3 regions of the Paenibacillus sp. Y280 genome follow, and region 2 is predicted to be linked to each of the others. Evidence: riboswitches for the same ligand, from Rfam matches in the RefSeq annotation. Region 2 holds a riboswitch; each other region holds the start of a gene.
What was found. A riboswitch is a leader RNA that binds a small molecule or an ion and turns the genes downstream of it on or off. The one in region 2 is predicted to bind cyclic di-GMP.
Positions count from the first base shown of each region.

Region 1: another riboswitch for cyclic di-GMP. It lies ahead of AC1TPC_RS18180 (LPXTG cell wall anchor domain-containing protein); the one in region 2 lies ahead of AC1TPC_RS16335 (pyridoxal phosphate-dependent decarboxylase family protein).
Region 3: another riboswitch for cyclic di-GMP. It lies ahead of AC1TPC_RS08005 (anti-repressor SinI family protein); the one in region 2 lies ahead of AC1TPC_RS16335 (pyridoxal phosphate-dependent decarboxylase family protein).

Region 1 is NZ_JBXCIW010000014.1:88,017-94,078, forward strand. Features, by position in the region: gene AC1TPC_RS18165 (stalk domain-containing protein) at 1-190, shown strand, start outside; gene AC1TPC_RS18170 (sensor histidine kinase) at 260-1,420, shown strand; gene AC1TPC_RS18175 (response regulator) at 1,425-2,153, shown strand; gene AC1TPC_RS18180 (LPXTG cell wall anchor domain-containing protein) at 2,298-3,605, opposite strand; cyclic di-GMP riboswitch class II at 3,638-3,719, opposite strand; gene AC1TPC_RS18185 (hypothetical protein) at 3,966-4,427, shown strand; gene AC1TPC_RS18190 (ATP-dependent helicase ComFA) at 4,578-6,062, shown strand, end outside.
Region 2 is NZ_JBXCIW010000012.1:18,109-24,170, forward strand. Features, by position in the region: gene AC1TPC_RS16325 (protein-glutamine gamma-glutamyltransferase) at 1-102, opposite strand, end outside; gene AC1TPC_RS16330 (methyl-accepting chemotaxis protein) at 405-2,135, opposite strand; gene AC1TPC_RS16335 (pyridoxal phosphate-dependent decarboxylase family protein) at 2,116-3,804, opposite strand; cyclic di-GMP riboswitch class I at 3,921-4,006, opposite strand; gene AC1TPC_RS16340 (ATP-binding cassette domain-containing protein) at 4,406-4,666, opposite strand; gene AC1TPC_RS16345 (Cof-type HAD-IIB family hydrolase) at 4,829-5,608, opposite strand; gene AC1TPC_RS16350 (SRPBCC family protein) at 5,779-6,062, opposite strand, start outside.
Region 3 is NZ_JBXCIW010000005.1:37,000-43,061, forward strand. Features, by position in the region: gene AC1TPC_RS07990 (lipopolysaccharide biosynthesis protein) at 1-754, shown strand, start outside; gene AC1TPC_RS07995 (right-handed parallel beta-helix repeat-containing protein) at 804-3,110, shown strand; gene galE (UDP-glucose 4-epimerase GalE) at 3,237-4,304, shown strand; cyclic di-GMP riboswitch class II at 4,517-4,598, shown strand; gene AC1TPC_RS08005 (anti-repressor SinI family protein) at 4,615-4,776, shown strand; gene AC1TPC_RS08010 (helix-turn-helix domain-containing protein) at 4,791-5,123, opposite strand; gene AC1TPC_RS08015 (lasso peptide isopeptide bond-forming cyclase) at 5,535-6,062, shown strand, end outside.

The DNA.
Region 1 (6,062 bases), on a different contig from region 2:
TCGCGGCAATAAGCTGATGGAAATGACGCTTGGGAAAAAGGATCTCATTTTAAATGGCGAGCATCAATCCTCCGAGGTAACTCCGATCGTACGCAATAACCGCACATTAATTCCGGTGCGATTATTCTCGGAGAAGCTTGGCTTAAAAGTTGGCTATGACGGCAAGGCCAAAAAGATTACCATCGATTAACGATGGACGAAAATCTGTGTTATGATAGAATAGATTAACCTTTAAGTAGAGAAAGGTTGCCGATCTATCGTGGACCATTTAACCGTCGATATAAATCGAGTTATAAAAAATGCAATCGAAGTTATGGAAGACAGCAAATATCAGATTTATGAAATATGTGAATTGGCGCGCGCGGAGCTGGAGTCGCTGGAGCAGGAGCTTGAGATCGTTCTTCAGGAAACGGTGCAGACGATCGATAAGGTTGATCAGCTGGAGCTAGACTACCGCCGTGCGCGTATACGATTGACGGAAGTAAGCCGGGATTTCGTACGCTACAAGGAAGATGATATTAAGTCAGCGTATGAGAAGGCTACACAAATTCAATTGGATTTGATGGTTTACCGTGAGAAAGAATCCTACTTGAAGGCGCGTCGGGATGATTTGCAAAAACGCGTCCGCAATGTAGAAAATTCAATCGAGCGTGCTGAAACGATTGCTTCACAAATAAACGTCGTGCTTGAATATTTAGCGGGTGACCTTAACCAGGTTACACGGATCATTGAATCTGCCAAAACAAGGCAGCTGCTTGGGTTGAAGATCATTTTGGCGCAAGAGGAGGAGCGAAAACGGATCGCTAGAGAAATTCATGACGGCCCGGCTCAATCGCTTGCCAATATCGTTCTTCGGACTGAAATTGCAGAACGTATGCTTATCAAGCAGGAATTTGTGATGGTACAGGAAGAATTAGTAGATTTGAAAGGTCAGGTCCGTTCCGGTCTGGAAGAGATACGCAAAATTATTTTCAATTTGCGTCCGATGGCACTGGATGATTTGGGACTTGTTCCGACTCTTCGTAAATTCACGCAGGATTTTGAAGAGAAAACGAAAATACATACTGTATTCGAGTTAATCGGTAAAGAAGTTCGGATGCCCTCTGCAATGGAAGCGGCTATATACCGCTTGGTTCAGGAAGCATTCACCAACGCTTTGAAGCATGCGAGTGCTTCTCATGTTTTGCTCGAAATTAACTATCAGCCACAACAAATTTCTATCGTTATTCAGGACAATGGCGTTGGTTTTCATAGCGAATTAATTGAGCAGGATGCTGGCCATAACGCACACTTTGGATTGGTGGGGATGAGAGAACGAATTGAGCTGATCGAGGGAAGGATGGATATAGACTCAAATCCCGGTAGAGGGACGAAAATTATGATAGATATACCAACGACAGCCGAATCTAGAAAGGAGTAAGATGATGATCCAGAAACCTGCAAGCAGTGCAAATACAATCAAAATTTTACTTGCGGATGACCACCAGCTGTTTCGTGAAGGACTTAAGCGGATTCTGAATATGGAAGACGATCTTGAAGTCATTGGCGAATGCGGAGACGGCATTCAAGTAATGGAGTTTTGCAATCATACGATTCCAGAAATTGTTCTGATGGATATTAATATGCCAATCGAGAATGGTGTCGTTGCGACAGAGCGTTTAAAAAGCTTGTTCCCTGACGTAAAGGTTATCATTCTATCTATCCACGACGATGAGAGCTATGTATTTGAAACGCTTCGCAAAGGGGCTACCGGCTACCTGTTGAAGGACATGGAGGCGGAATCGCTAATTAACGCTATTCGCTCTGTCGTTCAAGGCCATGCTTATATCCATCCTAAAGTGACAGGCAAGCTGATTAACCAGCTACGCCGCATGACTTATTTGGACGAGATGGGAATCGTTTCAGGAGCAGCAGCTGCTCAAGAGCCGGGCGTTAAGTTCGTTGCAGGCGATGAGAGCCCTCTTACGCGGCGTGAGGCAGAGGTGCTGAGACTTATGGCTGAGGGCAAGAGCAATAAGCTCATTGGTGAATTTCTGTTTATCAGCGAAAAAACCGTTAAAAACCATGTCAGCAGTATTTTGCAAAAAATGGAAGTTGATGATCGTACGCAGGCTGTTATTCAATCGATCAAATATGGTTGGGTCACGCTTTAATATGGTAACATCAAAAATCCCGTATCGGATGATACGGGATTTTTTTGATGCGCGTCTAAAGGTGAAATAAAAAACTCCGAAGTAGCCTTTTTAAGGCTGCTCCGGAGATAAAGATAAAATGATCGGTTGCTTTAATTCTGCCGTTTATCTTCCTTGCCGTTTCTTACGAAGCGAGAGGAAGCCGGCTGAAAGGGCAAAGGCGCCTATGAGGTAATATTGAACAGGACTGGAATCGCCTGTTTTTGGAAGCGTGGCAAGCGGAACTTGATCCTCGGCCACATCGATAGCGGTATCAGCAGGCGGCTCGCCATTTTGATTATCTTCAATACCGCCTATTGGCGGCTCCTCATCGACTATTTCAACAATTGTAGTAATCTCTGGTGATGGAGTGGGAGCAGGTGACGTCGAGGCTGCAGGAGTTGAAGTTGGCGTACTTACAGGTGTTGGAGACGATGCTGGTGTTGTATAAGGCGTAGTCTCAGGCGTCGGATATGTTGACGGCGGTGTAGTAGGCGTAGTCTCAGGTGTTGGGGATGCTGACGGCGGTGTAGTAGGCGTAGTCTCAGGTGTCGGTGATGCTGATGGCGGAGTAGTAGGCGTAGTCTCAGGTGTTGGGGATGCCGACGGCGGTGTAGTAGGCGTAGTCTCAGGTGTAGGTGATGTTGACGGTGGTGTAGTAGGCGTAGTCTCAGGTGTTGGGGATGCTGACGGCGGTGTAGTAGGCGTAATCTCAGGTGTTGGGGATGCTGACGGTGTTGGAGTAGGCGTAATCTCAGGTGTTGGGGATGCTGACGGTGTTGGAGTAGGCGTAATCTCAGGTGTTGGGGATGCTGACGGTGTTGGAGTAGGTGTAATCTCAGGTGTTGGGGATGCTGACGGTGTTGGAGTAGGTGTAATCTCAGGTGTAGGAGATGGTGATGGTGTCGCAGACGGCACAGTGCATGTGTTGTTAAGCTTTAGCTTCCAGCCTAAAATTTTGTCGCCATGAGCGCCTGTGCCTAGATCGAAGAGCTCGTTGCCGCTGTATATATCCAATTGATAAGGCAGACATTTCGGGATATCAATTGTGGCGGAATAGGTTCCCGCTTTATCAACGGAAATGGATTGGCCGCTAAAATGCTTCTGCTTATGGTAAGGTATCGTCGTGTCATTGGGACCGGGTACCCAGTCAGCTGCACCTTCATAAGAGGAAAAACTGACTCTCACACAATCCACTATGGTCGTAAAGGTTGCTGTTGCCGTGTCATTGCTATTGACTGTGATGCTGGAATGATTGGCTATGACATCTGCTTTGCTGTTTGAATAACTCTGGCAGCTGTTTTCAATACCAGTTACGGCTGCAGCTGCGTCACCGTTGCTTTGGCCCTCAGCCATGACGAAGGAGCCAAGCGTAAGCGAAAAAAATAATAAGACGACCAGGCTCAAAGTAAACTGCTTTTTCACATAATGCATCTTTCACTCTCCTCTTAGAGTATGTAGTGGTTCTAAGAGGGCCGGTTACACTATTGGCTCCATATAATCCAAGTGTCCATATGCAGATTATACTTCATCGCTTCCCTAGCTTTGACGCTTTGCAGTGCCCATCTTCTCCCTGTAATCTATGCTTGAATATCGTATATATGCAGGATGTAATACGATGATAACACATACAGTGAATTGCTCAAGGGTGTTTCTTTGTCGTAAATTGACTATTAATTACAGGTTGAAAACGGCTGTCTTTGGACATGTCGCACATTTTGTCATCTTGTCCCCGGCTGTCGGAACCAGTGGGCTCTTCTTGGCATATAGTGTCACAAAGAGGAGGTGGCCGCTATGTTTGAGCTTCTACTTTTAGTGATTGGCTGTTATGCTTTTGCTGCATTGTCGGTGCATCTGGCGTTTCGAATTTGGCGCGGAAGGCAGCAATCGAGCAAGCATTATGTGCTCGTTGCGGACGTTCGGCAAAAAAATATGGAATGGTATGTGCGTTCATTGTTTTCTTTCTCGCGGAGAATGGGCAAAGATGTTCGCCTGACAATTATCGATCGTGGTGTCACAGACGAGATGATTGCGATTGTAGAACGTTTGGCTAGAGGTGGCAACGAGGTTAGGGTACACCCTAAAGAAAATGCGCCTCAAACAGAAATCGAGGATAGTAAGTGCTCACAAACGAGTGGAGTAGATGGAACCCAGCTGCTGTGGCTGCTTCAGGCAGAAGGAATCGTGTCGCATTCCGATCATGCGGTGCTGGTTGATTTGCAAAACCCGTCGGATTTGTCGAAAATGCCATTTTAGTATATAATTTTCCGTAATTGAATATCCGGAGTGAAGCACACTCAATGACGCGGCTGCGTTGTTGGGTGTGCTTTTTTTTGTTGTCCGGGCGTTATGGCAACGCGCGATAGCGCGATGGATATTGAAATGCGGGGAAGGGAGCGAAAGCGGATGAAGGCTCAAGTGTATGTTGTGGAGGTTAACGGGCATTGGCAGGCGTCGGCAACGATTCATCCAGAGGTGGACAAGCAATTCTGGATGAATGGGGAGTTTGGCAAGGCAGGGCGGCTTAACGGAAAAATTGCGGATTCGGGCTGGCTTTTAAAAGAGCTGCTGCCGCTTGGCGATGCTTGCCTCGCTGCTCGGCTTTGGGAGGATGGGCTGAGGCGTAGAATAGAGAAAAAGGATGACTTGACTATCAGCTGCAATGAAATGGGATATCAAGCGAGATCGTTCGAAGCGTTAGAGCTGCTGCTTTCTTGTGTAGCGGAGGCTAAGCGTTGCGGGCTGAATGACGGAAAGGCTGCAGGCAGCCGGCGGTGGTGGCATTTGGGTAGTAGAAGCAAGCGGAAATCGGCATTGAAGGTAGAGAACTTGCTGGGTTTGGCGGAGCGTTGGGTGCGTGTTGGAGCACGGCGACATGGAAAGTGGAGTGAGGGAGAGGGAGCTAGTGTAGGCGGCGATGGAGGGGGGATTGAGCAGGTGAAAAGCGGAGAGCTGAGCGCGAGTATGTCGCGTGCAGCGGTGCGCAAGCAAGGCGGAGAAGCGGAGCGAGCGCTTGGCGATGCGGAGCTGGGAGAGATTGCGGCAGGGGCGAAGCTTGCCGCAGGCATGATGCAGGGACGTGCGCTATTGCGAAGCGAGGCGCACGCCCTGTTAGCTGGCGCGGGCGGGCCCGGCGCCGCGGTGAGCTGGAGCGGAGTGCTCCAGCTTGCCGCGCTGCTCGGGCGGGTGCGCCTGAGCGGAGCGATCGCCGCCGGGGATGGCGGGCGATTGGACGCTTTGGGGCGCCGCAGGCGCGAGCGCAGCTGTTTGCGCTGCGGGAGCGGCGAGGCGCATATGCACCGCACGGCATGTGCGGCGTGCGGGCGGTTGTGCGCCTATTGTACGGCGTGCATTGGGATGGGGCGGAGCCGGGAATGCGAGCTGCTCGTTACTATGCAGCATCCTGCTTTGCTTGGAATGAAGACGGATCGGCGGCCGCTCATGCAGCTGCCGTTAGAACAGCGGCTTAAGAAATGGAGCCTTAGCCCGGCACAGGCTGCTGCTGCTGCGAAGGCGCTCCGTTTCGTTGAAGAGTATGAGACGATAGAATCTCCCCAATTATCAAAGGGTGTACCCAAGCAAACGAGAGATTTTTTACTTTGGGCGGTTACGGGAGCGGGCAAGACCGAAATGATTTTCCCGCTGGTGGAATCGGTGCTGTTGCGAGGCGGAAGGGCACTTATCGCAACGCCGCGCCGCGATGTCGTCATTGAACTAGATCCGCGTATCCGCAAAGCGTTCCCGGCAGCTTCGGTTGTCACCTTATACGGCGGCAGCGAGCAGCGCTGGGAGAGCGGCGACATCACGCTTGCCACGACACATCAACTGCTGCGTTTCTATCAAGGCTTTGACTTAGTCGTCGTAGACGAGCTTGATGCGTTTCCCTACGCC
Region 2 (6,062 bases):
AACAACCCGACTTCTCTGCTTGGCTTGCAGCATTCTTCTCTCCAGCTCTGACAGCGTAAGCGGATTAAGCGAAAACGTAGGACTACCCGAAACAAGTATCACCGTCGTTCTCCTCCATTTTTTCGATTTTCCATTAGGTTATTGTACGTGTGAAAATCTTTTTTGTGAGAAGTGATTCCGCAAATCCGAAATCACTTGCAGCATGCAGTCGAATCTACAACGTGTAAGGAAAGCATTGAAAGAGAAAAATAGCATTCGTGTGCAATAAAAAAAAAGAACCGCCGATCTAAGGATCAGCGGTTCTCTTCATTTCTTCAGCATATGCTTTAGTTTGGCAGCTTTCCTTCGGAAGTACCGGAACCGAAAAGAGTTTTACAACCAACTAAGAAATGCGCACTTTCTAGTTATTTCTCAATCTTAAAATGCTTGACTGACTCTTTGAGATCAACAGCGAGCGAAGAGAGCTGTGCGATTGCTGCGGATATTTCCTGCATAGCCGCACTTTGCTGCTCTGCTGCAGCAGCAACTTCTTCCGTACCTGCTGCTTGTTCCTGCGTAACGCCTGAAATTTGCTGCATAGCCCCGGATATCGATCCAAAGGAGCCGTCTACCTTATCCAGAGCGTTCAGCATATGATCCGTGTGTGCATAGAAATGCGTTACGCCGCTATGAATGTCTTTAAAGTTATCGTACGTTCCTGTAATCCACGTCAAGCCTTGATCAGCCGCCTCGCTGCCTTCTGCAATTCGTTCAATCACTAGCCTGCTGTTGTCTTGGGTGCTGGAGATGAGCTCCGTTACAGACAATGCAGCTTCTGCGGACTGCGCTGCCAACTTTTTCACTTCGCCCGCTACAACGGCAAATCCACGTCCAACTTCTCCCGCACGAGCAGCTTCAATTGAAGCATTTAGAGCTAACAGGTTGGTTTGCGATGAAATGTCTGAGATGATCGTAATAATTTCGCTAATTTCCTTGGAGCGCTCATCAAGCATAGCTGCCGCTTCTTGGGAGTGCGTCATCGATTGCTTAATGACATTCATCTGTTGAAGCGTATGCTCAACCAAATTTTGCCCTTGTTCCGATTGCTCCTGTACCTGGCCCGCAATACTTTGCATATCCTTCATGCCGCCCGATACGCTCTTGATTTCGGAATTGATGTCAATAATGGTTGTATTGCTGTGAGAGACACTGACAACAATGTCGTTGATGCCATCGCTCATCCGGTTAGTTGAATCCGCGACCATCGCCGCGCTATTTGTGGACTCACTTGCTGACTGGTGCAGATGATGGCTCGTATCCGCTATTAGAGTAGAGGAAGCGATAACCTGATGAATAAGGTTTTTTAGACTTTGAATCATCGAGTCAAAGGAACCGGCCAGCTTCCCTATCTCATCACGGCTAGTCACAGCTATAGTCGTTTGCAAATCACCCTTGGCGATTTTTTCCGTTGCAACCATCAATTTACGAAGTGGATTTGTAATAATTCTACTGATTACGACTGCTAGGAGACTGCCTACAACAAACATGACAATCGTAATAATGAAGGAAGTCAGCTTAGCCGACGAAGCCGTTTTGGGTACGATAGAAGCATCTAAGTCAATGCCTAGAATTCCGTAAGCTTCCCCTTTTTGATTGACTAGCGGTACAAAGACCGATTTATGCGTACCGTACTCATCCTGATAGATTGGGCTAAGGACAAGCTTGCCAGCGCTCATTGCTTCTTTCATCTCAGAAGTAAATGGATACGGAGTGCCAAAATCATCAGGGATACCCGATAGAATCAGAATACGTTCATTTTCTTGACTCCTCGACAAGATATAAATATTTTCAAAACTATGAGCTACTTTTAATGCTTCGAATTGCTCTTTTACTTTTGCATAGTTAGGATCCTCTGCACTAGCCAGTTCTACTTCTGTACCTGGTATGGATGAGAAGGCTTCTGTAGCAATTTGAATGTCGGTCTTGAGACGTTCATCGAACTGGTCTATTAAACTTTCTGTCAAGTTCTGATTAACGATGTAACCCGATATAGCAAAGGCAATACATGTGATGAGCTGAAGAATAAAGATACTAGTTGCGATTTTTACAGAAAGATGTTCCTTAAACCATGCAAAATTAATGATAGACCTCTTCATGTTGGATACCTCCAGGATGTTTGCACCGATATTCTTTGTATGTCTCTTGCACTCTCAACTTTAAATAGTTAACGATTTCTTCAACGTGCTCAAGCTGTGTGTATGGAGATATGACAAACAGTTTTGTAGCATACAAGGCGAGACGTTTCCCATCAGAGGTTGGCACGTAGAGATGCTTCTTTGTATCGCCAAAGAACATCTTCCCTCTCTCTTTGCCGAGAATTTCAAAAAGAATTTCATTTAATTGGTTCGTTTGATCCACTTGGTCGTAGGATTGCTGCCCGCTAAGCTCGCTCTCATAGCCGTTATGCCCGTTGCTATAAATTCGAAAAAGTGTAATAATGCCAGCATTATCCGGATTAACGATGATGGCTTCCGGGATTTCGCGAGTGAGTGTACGTCGGAACGCTAGGTTGACCTCGACAAACTGAGCAAGAAGCCGTTGATAACCCTCAACTCCAAATGCTAGGAGCGCGCTGTATATGCTGATTGAGCTGCCCATTCTTGAGCATTCCAGCGTATAGCTGGTGTGGTACTGCCCATAACCGCGATGTCCAACGTATGGAGTCTCGTCCGGGTCCAAATCTACGAGCTTCAAATCCGCAGCATTTTTAACTAAAAACAAACTTGTCGAATATGGCGTCTGCCCAAGCTTTTGAAAGTCGAAGCAGAGCGAATCCGCCAAATGCAGATGCCTCATTCGGCTCTGAATTCCCTTTAAGCTGGTCAAAACCTCTTCATGAAAAGATAGCGGATTAAGTGTAAAATCATATTCGTTAAAAAAGGCAAAAAAACCGCCAAGAGCCGAGTCAGCATGAATATGCGGACGTGGAATGCCAAATTCTCTTGCAAGCTGAACAGTCATACCCGTAATTTCTTCAAGGTCATCTATCCCCATTGCATCGGTCGTTCCCGTAGTCGCAACAATAAAGATAGGAATTCCTCCGGATTGAATGACTTTCTCCATTTTTTCCTTCAAATCCGACACATTCATCGAACTGTCTTCGTTCGTTTTCACTTTAATAAGATTATCGCTGCCTAGACCCGTTGCTTCCATCGATTTATATAGGCTGTAGTGTGCCGCTTCGGAGCAAAAGGAGTATAAATGGCTAGGCGCTCCGCTCTTGGAAGCAGCAGACGAGTATTTGTTGATGGCTAACCGCAATGCAGTAAATATAGCGCCTTGGCCTCCCCAAGTCGTATATCCTCCGCTTACTGCAGCGTTATATCCAACAAGCTTAGACATCATTGTGACAACCTTGACCTCAGCTTCAGCGCCCGCAGGACCATATACATCCCAAAGATTGTTCCCGTTTACCATAAAAGCAGCCAACATGCCAAGTACGCCAGGAATACTCGCCATTGGTAAAATGTTCGTAAGAAAATACTTCGTATGATAAGGGTGAGCATAAAGAAGTTTCAGCAGCTCTTTATTTACGTCTTGAAGCGGTTGGCCCGTACTAGGAATGCGGCTTTCTTTCACGATTTCACTGTAAAAAGCAGGCCCCCGATCTTTTTGACCTTTAAGATAGACCGATTCTGGATCTTTTAATTCATCTACACCCGTTACAATTTGACTAATTAGTTCTAAAAAATTATTACGTTGTTTTAAGTTACCGTCATCGCTAGGGAAAAGATTGCGAATATCAGATGTAATGATTTTCTCCATTAACTATCCCTCTTTCTCTTTGCTATTTCTATAATCCCCAGTAGAATACTTCAAAGGAAAAAATAGCATAAGTAAAAAGGATACAGGCTCATAGTCACAGCTATACGGCTTGCTTGATTTGCAACTGGCTGACATTTCTTCTTCAGAAGTAGTCCCTATAGCTTTGCGTCGCCACTTTTCAGTGGTTTTGCCTGATATTCAATTTTAAATGCCCATAATTTCCCTAGACAATATTGGCAATCACTGGATTGATTTAGGAACATTCTACTATTTTCCAGTTATAAGATCAACACTTATATAATAATCTTCATCGTATTTCATCATAATTCGACAGATTCATCTTTAGTATTCTCATGTACCTCGTCGTGAGTGGTCGTTTAAGCAAAAAAACCGCCAAGCAATAAACCTAACCGGTTTCGGTTCCTTTCAAAAAAACGACCTTGATCATAGATTGATCAAGGCCGCTTTTTCTGTAATCATTTCTGTTGCATAACGTGCATTAAACAGCTTTCTTGCGAAGCGCTAGCAGGCTAATACAGCCCCATAAGATTAAGCAAAGCAATGCTGCCAAGTGCAGATGCTCCCACAGCGTAAAATATTCTTAGAATACCGGTTGTTCCGGCACATAGGAATACCGTTTATTTTGGCCGCCAATCTCGATTTCTCCGCTTACATATGCCATTATCCCTAGAATTGTCTTGATCGTCGTGCTTTTGCCCGCTCCGTTAGGACCAATCAGGCCAACAAGCTCTCCAGGCGCTACCTCCAGCTTAATGCTGCGAATAGCCGGCTTTTCTTCCTCATAGCCTGCCTCCGCAATCGCGACGCGAAGCACATACTCCTGCTTGCTCGTACTATCCATCAGTAAATAACCGCCTTTCATGTCGCACTCTAAAGATCATCTACGAATAGTCTTCCCAGAAAGTTCCATTCCTGTCCATGAAACGCATACAGCCCCGTCTCACGAAGAGACAGGGCTGCTTTTGTATTTATATGAACCGGTAAATGGCAGGCAGGAATGAATCTACTTTTGCAATAATCCCGCTTCTATTAAACCATTGCGAATTCCTTGCTCATCAACATGCGTCGTCACATAATCGGCAAATGGCAGCAGCTCGGGGTGGGAGTTGCCCATAGCGACGCCGAATCCAACCGTCTCCAGCATCTCTTTATCGTTTAACCCATCGCCAAATGCAACTGCATCTGCCGCAGTAAGGCCTAACTTATCCAGCAGCGCCTCGATACCCTGCGCCTTTGATCCGCCTGCGGGCAGGACATCAATCGCCTGCGGGTGCCAGCGAATGAGCTTTAATTCCGTATGCAGCCCGTCATACAAATGCTCCTCATGGCTTTCGCAGTGGAGAAACACTTGATAGATGCCATCCGTCTTCCAAAATTCCGGGTTGTAGCCTGGCAGATCAACCTTTAGCGATTTGACCGATTCAATAATAAAGGGGTGATCCTCTTTGTCCGCGAAATAGTTATGCTCGCCTTCAAATACGAGTCCGTGATTATGCTCAGCGGCTGTCTTAACGAGTGCTTCCAGCCGGCTCTTCTCGATCTCGCGTCTATAGAGCGGGGTTCCCTTGTAAACAACATAACCGCCATTAAGGCATACAAATGATTCAATTCCTAGCTGTTCAGCGAGCGGTTTAATGAAATATGGCGCTCTGCCCGTAGCGATAACCGGCTCAACGCCGCTTTCCTTCAGCTCCGCGATCGCCTTGATCGTATCCGCCGGTATTTCCTTCTGTTCATTGATCAACGTTCCATCGATATCAAAAAAAACGATTTTATAGCCCATTCCGTCTTCTCTCCTATCCGTAGTCGCAGACGTATTCCGCCTGTCCTTTTTATACAGTATAAAGAATCAAGACCTTAAAAGGAATCTTCTTGCACCGAATGAAAAAAAATGAGGCCGTCCCTTGAGGTCATTACCTCTTGGAGCAGCCTCGTTATCGATTTCCCTTATGCTTACCAACCGAAGTCCAATCCTTTGCCTGTCTCGATAAACGTTTTTATATTGCTTAGTATCATCCACCACTGGCTATCGACGGTCTCCAGCGAGGGATGGTTTTCGGTAAAGTTATTATTGACTACAGTAAGCTTGGTTGTCGCACCAACTTCTTCTAATGTGAAGCTGATCGTGGACTCCAGTTCCGCATGATTCGGTCTGTAAGAAGGACCTGGATGCTCTAAAACGGTAAATATTTTACCCGGCTCATATGCTAAAATAGTACCATAGATATGAACGGTCT
Region 3 (6,062 bases), on a different contig from region 2:
CCAGGTGTTCTCGAACATGTATCACAGCTTAGGAAATTTGGTGGCCAAGGAAAGCTCCGATGCCGTTTATCGAATATTCAAAGTGACTTACCTGATGAACTTTTGGTTATATTCGCTTCTCTCCATTGGCCTTTATTTATTGATTGAGCCGCTCATAACGATTTGGATTGGCCCAGCATATATGATGACCAATGCCGTGCTGCTGGTGCTGGTTCTATCCTTCTATGAAAGAGGAATGCGAAATTCATTAAGCGCGGTAAAAACAACAGCCGGGATCTTTCATGAGGATCGTTATGCGCCGTTATTCCAAGCTGTCGTCAATATCGGAGTATCACTGCTTCTTGTCCATTATATGGGAATAGCCGGTATATTCATTGGCACATTAGTTAGCGCATTAGCGGTTCCTTTCTGGTATACGCCGCTGCTTGTGTATCGTAAAGTGTTTCATCAGCCTTTAAGGCATTATTATACGGCTTACATCCTATACACCGCTCTTGGAATTATCGCTTGTAGTGTTGTGGCCGCTGTTAATCAGTTCCTGCCTTCAACCCATTTATTATGGCTTTCACTTAAAGGCATCATTTGTCTCGTACTCGTAAATGGGATATATATTTTGGTTTTCCATCGAACGGAGCAATTCAAATATTTGCTAGGAATTGTGCTAAATCTATTAAACAAACTGCCAAGCGCAGGAACAATCCTAAGGAAGACTATGAAACGCCGTCATAGACTGGAGGCTGGCCGCAACGAGTAACCTTTTACTGACAAGCTACATACGATGAAGTAAAAGGATGGTGAAGGCTATGAATCTACATGGGTCTTACCGAATAGAACTAGCTCGATTCAATATTAGCAACACGGGCATGAATGCAGCAGAGACGACCAAAGGAATTAATGATGCTATCGATTGGGCAAAATCTGAAGGCTTTATCCATGTCATACTACCAGCGGGGAGCTATACGGTCGGACTCGATCCAAGTTCTCTCGTAGCTATCAACATGAAGAGCGGCATTCATTTGGAGCTGGAGCAGGGCTGCGTCATTAAGCTGGAGGGTAATTCCTCCCCGAATTACACCATTATTGAAATGAGAGGGATCAATAATGCAAAAGTATCAGGAGGCAAGCTGGTAGGCGACAAAAAGGAGCATATATACGAGATTGAGGTGAAGTTTGTCAGAGGCGGCGTAAATGCTGACGGTACGCTGAATAATAACCCGAACTGGATACGCAGCGAGGTCATTGATCGTTATGCAAACCCAGGTCTTCTTGCAAGCTTCAGACTATGGAGCATTCCGGGGGTGGGTGCAGCTGGCTATCAATTCTATCAATATAAAGATACTATTTCAAATGCTGCGCTAGTTGGATCTCGGACGAACGGCGTTTTTGCACCTGCCGGCGCAGGTGGAAGAGGATGGTTCCTTAATGAAAATAAGGATTTGAGTAAAAACAATAAAATGATATTTGCTATACAGCTAACATCGCCTTTAACCGATAGTCAAATTGCTGATATTCGGGCCAAGGTAGATAGTTCATTTTATACGCATGAAAGCGGTTATGGAATTGGATCGTTTGGTTCCAATCAAATCGAAATCGGACAAATGGAAATTTCGGATTGTACAGGAGATGGAATTTTAACCGGTTATGAGAAGTATTTGCTTGATCCCGCCTTATATACACAGGACCAAATGGGTCAAAATGTTCTTATTCATGATTGTCATATCCATCATTGCAGAAGACAAGGCATTTCCATCTGCGCGTCAAACGATACCCATATTTTCAGAAATAAAATTCATCATATCGGGTATGCAGACGACGGAGTCACGACGAATTTTAGAAACGGTACGCCGCCTATGTTCGGCATCGATATCGAATCCATGTATAGTGAGACCAATATTCCGTACAAAAGAGCGGATCGTCCTAACGGGCTGGAGCTGAACTACCGCATTCATATTGAAGATAATTATATTTATAATAACGTGCGCGGCCATTTCGTTAATGCAGACGGCACCAATGTCTTATTGGACGGAAATACCTTTGAAGGCTCTAACATTGGCGGAGTGAGCTCGAATCCGAATTTTCCGAATGTCAAATATGTTAATAATTCATTTCATGGATGCGAGCTATGGGTACAAGGCGATAACTTCGTGAACGGGGCCGTTATTCGAAATGGGAATTTAAAGCTGCTGGATGTAAGGGGAGCAGTCGTTCGGGATTGTCAGGTCAAGGATGGCTCGGTATATGGCTCAAGCATTTATGGCTATTTTGGATCGCCTGCCGTAAATGTTGCTGCTGGCACCTTCACGTTTAAAACGGCGCATGGCGCGGGCAATGGAGCACAAGTATCGTTTGAGCAATGGATCGGTAAGGTTCCGACTGGAATCAGCGTCGATAAGATGTATTACACCGTAAACGTTACTTCACTCGGCTTTCAGGTTTCCGAGACGCTGGGAGGCGCGCCGGCAATCATTGCAGATGCAGGGACACCAGGATTTAATGTCAGCCGATATAATTACGGAAGATGCTATTTGGCAGATATAACAGTAGAGCGGGATTGGCGCCCGAATAACACGCTCGCACCGAACTTTAATCTGCTCGCTGCAGGTGCTGTATTAGAAAATATAACGGTAAAAAACTACGATCTGTCGATATTGGTTCCACAAGATTATGCAGGCCGCCCGACCATTGTAAATGGATTGACGATCATTGAAGGCTCCGCTAGATTTGAAGGCAGTCATGTTAGCAATAGTGAGTTTATACGGGCTAAAACTCCGCTTTTGGGCAATACCGATATTCAGCTTGGCTCAAATGATGCGAAGTATTCGAGGCAGGTTACTTTGCGCAACGGGCTGTTTCATAATCTAGGAATCGTAATGGACGGGAATTCACTTGTAACGGGATCTACCTTTATAAATGCCTCTGTTGGAAAAGCTGACAATACGAAAAAGGCAATTATCTCGAGCTCCTACTTTGAAAATAGTAAACTCAACTTCAACTGGCTGCGTCATAATCAATCGGCAATCGTCGCGAAGTCTGTATTTAGAGGAGTAACCGTAACCGGAACGGCACCATATATCCGGTTAGAGGATAATACGGATTTAGGGAGCGCCTAATTCTAGAAGCTGAAGAAGAAAATACTTCCCTGCAGTTTGTTCGTCTTGCAGGGAATTTATTTGATAGCATGTTCTTAATAAAGAATTGTACGTTCCTTATAATGAATATTTGGAGGAGATAATGAAATGGCAATTTTAATTACTGGCGGTGCAGGTTATATCGGAAGTCATACATGCATAGAGCTTCTTGAAGCGGGATATGAGGTCGTTATCGTCGATAATCTGTCCAACAGCAGCCACATCTCATTAAACAGAGTCGCAGAAATAACGAACAAAACGTTCACGTTTTACAAAATGGACCTCATGGATCGCGGCGGGCTGGAGGGTGTATTCGCCAGGCATTCGATAGAAGCGGTCATTCACTTTGCAGGTCTTAAGGCTGTTGGCGAATCGGTTCAATTGCCATTGTCCTATTACCATACAAATATTACAAGCACCTTAATCCTATGTGAAGTCATGAAAAAATTCGGGGTGCATAAACTAGTATTTAGCTCCTCTGCAACGGTGTACGGCTTGCCGGAGCAGGTTCCTATTGCAGAAGCCTCGCCGCTAGGTGCGACGAATCCTTACGGCAGAACAAAGCTTATGCTGGAGCAAATTTTACAAGATTTAGCAGTGTCGAATGAGGAATGGGGCATTTCGATCCTGCGGTACTTTAATCCGGTGGGCGCCCACATTAGCGGAAGGATTGGTGAGAATCCGAATGGCACTCCAAACAATCTGATGCCTTACATCACGCAGGTAGCAGTTGGGAAGCTTGCGCAAGTGAACGTTTTTGGAAGTGATTATCCTACTGTAGACGGCACTGGCGTAAGGGATTATATCCATGTCGTCGATTTGGCGCTGGGACATGTGCAGGCACTGAAAAAAATGATGACTAAATCAGGCGTAGATATTTTCAATCTTGGCACCGGCCGCGGCTATAGCGTGCTGGAGATGATTGCTGCATTCGAGAAGGTATCCGGGCGCAGCATTCCGTATACAATTGTAGACCGCAGACCAGGCGATATTGCGATTTGCTATGCGGATACGCATAAGGCAAACGAGGAACTGGATTGGGCTGCTATTCGCGGCATTGAAGAGATGTGCAGAGATTCTTGGCGGTGGCAATATGCGAATCCGAACGGTTTTGAAGTAGAGCCTTATTTGATGTCTGAGCTGGCAGCGGCTTCGTACATAGAAGCGGCGCAATAGGGAAAATTGCCATTTTCAAAGCTAGCTGATCAAACCTAGCTGATCAAACCTAGCTGATCAAACCTAGCGGAGTATAGTACATAAATTCTATGTCATTTTACATTGCTTGAAAACATTCGACAAAAAATGTATTTATCTATCATTTTAGTAAGACATGAAGCGACAGCATGCGCATAATTGGTGATTTATAATACAGCTATAAGTGAATGACAAGCATAGGGAGACGTTGAAATGCGTTTAGTATCTGGGCACCTTAAACGCATGGAGTCAGTGGTGCAACCGTCCCAAAATGAATGGGGGACATGGGGAAATGGTACTTATAAATTCCGATGACAATCAGGACTTGGATATGGAGTGGGTAGCATTAATCATGAGTGCACGTTCTTTGGGGTTCAGTAAGGAAGATGTGAGGAAGGTGCTGCTAGCCCTAGAGGAAAGCAAGAAGGATGATATTCAGGAAACAGCTGTATAAAAGCGGAAAAAGCGCTATTCGCGCTTAATTTTCCATTTATTAAATTCTAGAAACTCTTTAAACTGATCCTTGCTTACGCCAGAGGCCATTGCCTCTCTAACTAAGTCAGCCCATTCATTGTCAAGGTGATCGGGGGTGCGATCCGTTTTTTCGTTGTTATTGAGAAATTCTTCAACGGTTACGTTTAAAACCGCGCCTACCTTTTCAAGAAATTGAATCGAAGGATTTTGCTGGAGCCCTCGTTCAATGGAGCTTAAGTAAGATTTTGCGACGCCCGCCCGTTGAGATAACTCTGTTAGGGAAAGGCCTTTTCTCTTGCGCAGCATCTGAATACGTTCTCCGATCATAAGAAACTCCTCCGTTATCACATCGTTGTAGACAATTACTATTATAACGAAAAAATGTTAGTAGCGATAGCTAGTAACCTTTAACATGATTTATTTTTTATTTCCTATTATATTATCCACTTATTATCATGAATAAGTGGATATTTTTGGTTGAATAACAGCTTGATTTAGTTCTATAACAAGTAGTGTTGGACGTAAAATGATGGCGAAGCGATAAATCGACAAGTTGTTTTCAATAGAGAACAAAACCTTGCGATTATTTGCAATATATCGTTGAAATATTGGTTGACAAAGGTAAATATCAGGTGTAATATGCAGTTATGTTCTTTATTAAGAACTTTAAATTCAACAAATGATTTTCGAAAATCGTTCTTTATATCGAACAATTTTGATATCTAGCCGGAGGAATCGATGAGCGCCATCGCAGCCATATTTCTAACTGATCAAGGAAGTCATGCATGGAGGCAAGGCGGCTCCTTAATGGAAGCTTTATCTCAGTATCCTTGCGATTCGGCTCAGGCCTGGCATGAGGATCATATATTTCTAGGCTGCCATAACCAGTGGATTACTCCTGAGTCGGTGGGCGAGCGCAATCCATATGTTGATTCCGAAAGAGGGCTGGTCATAACCGCGGATGCGATCATTGACAATCGGGGAGAGCTGTTTGGCCTGCTGCAGGTAGAACAGCATCGACGGAGCCGGATGTCGGATAGCGAGCTGATTTTGCTTGCTTACGACAAATGGGGCGAACATGCGCCTGCATACTTGGCTGGCGACTTTGCATTTATGATTTGGGATCGCCGCAATCACAAGCTGTTTGGCGCTAGAGATTTCTCGGGCGGCCGCACCTTGTATTATCACAGGAATGCGGAACGGTTCGCCTTTTGCACAACGATTGAGCCGCTGCTTGCGCTGTCTGGAACGGAGCACTTGCTGAAT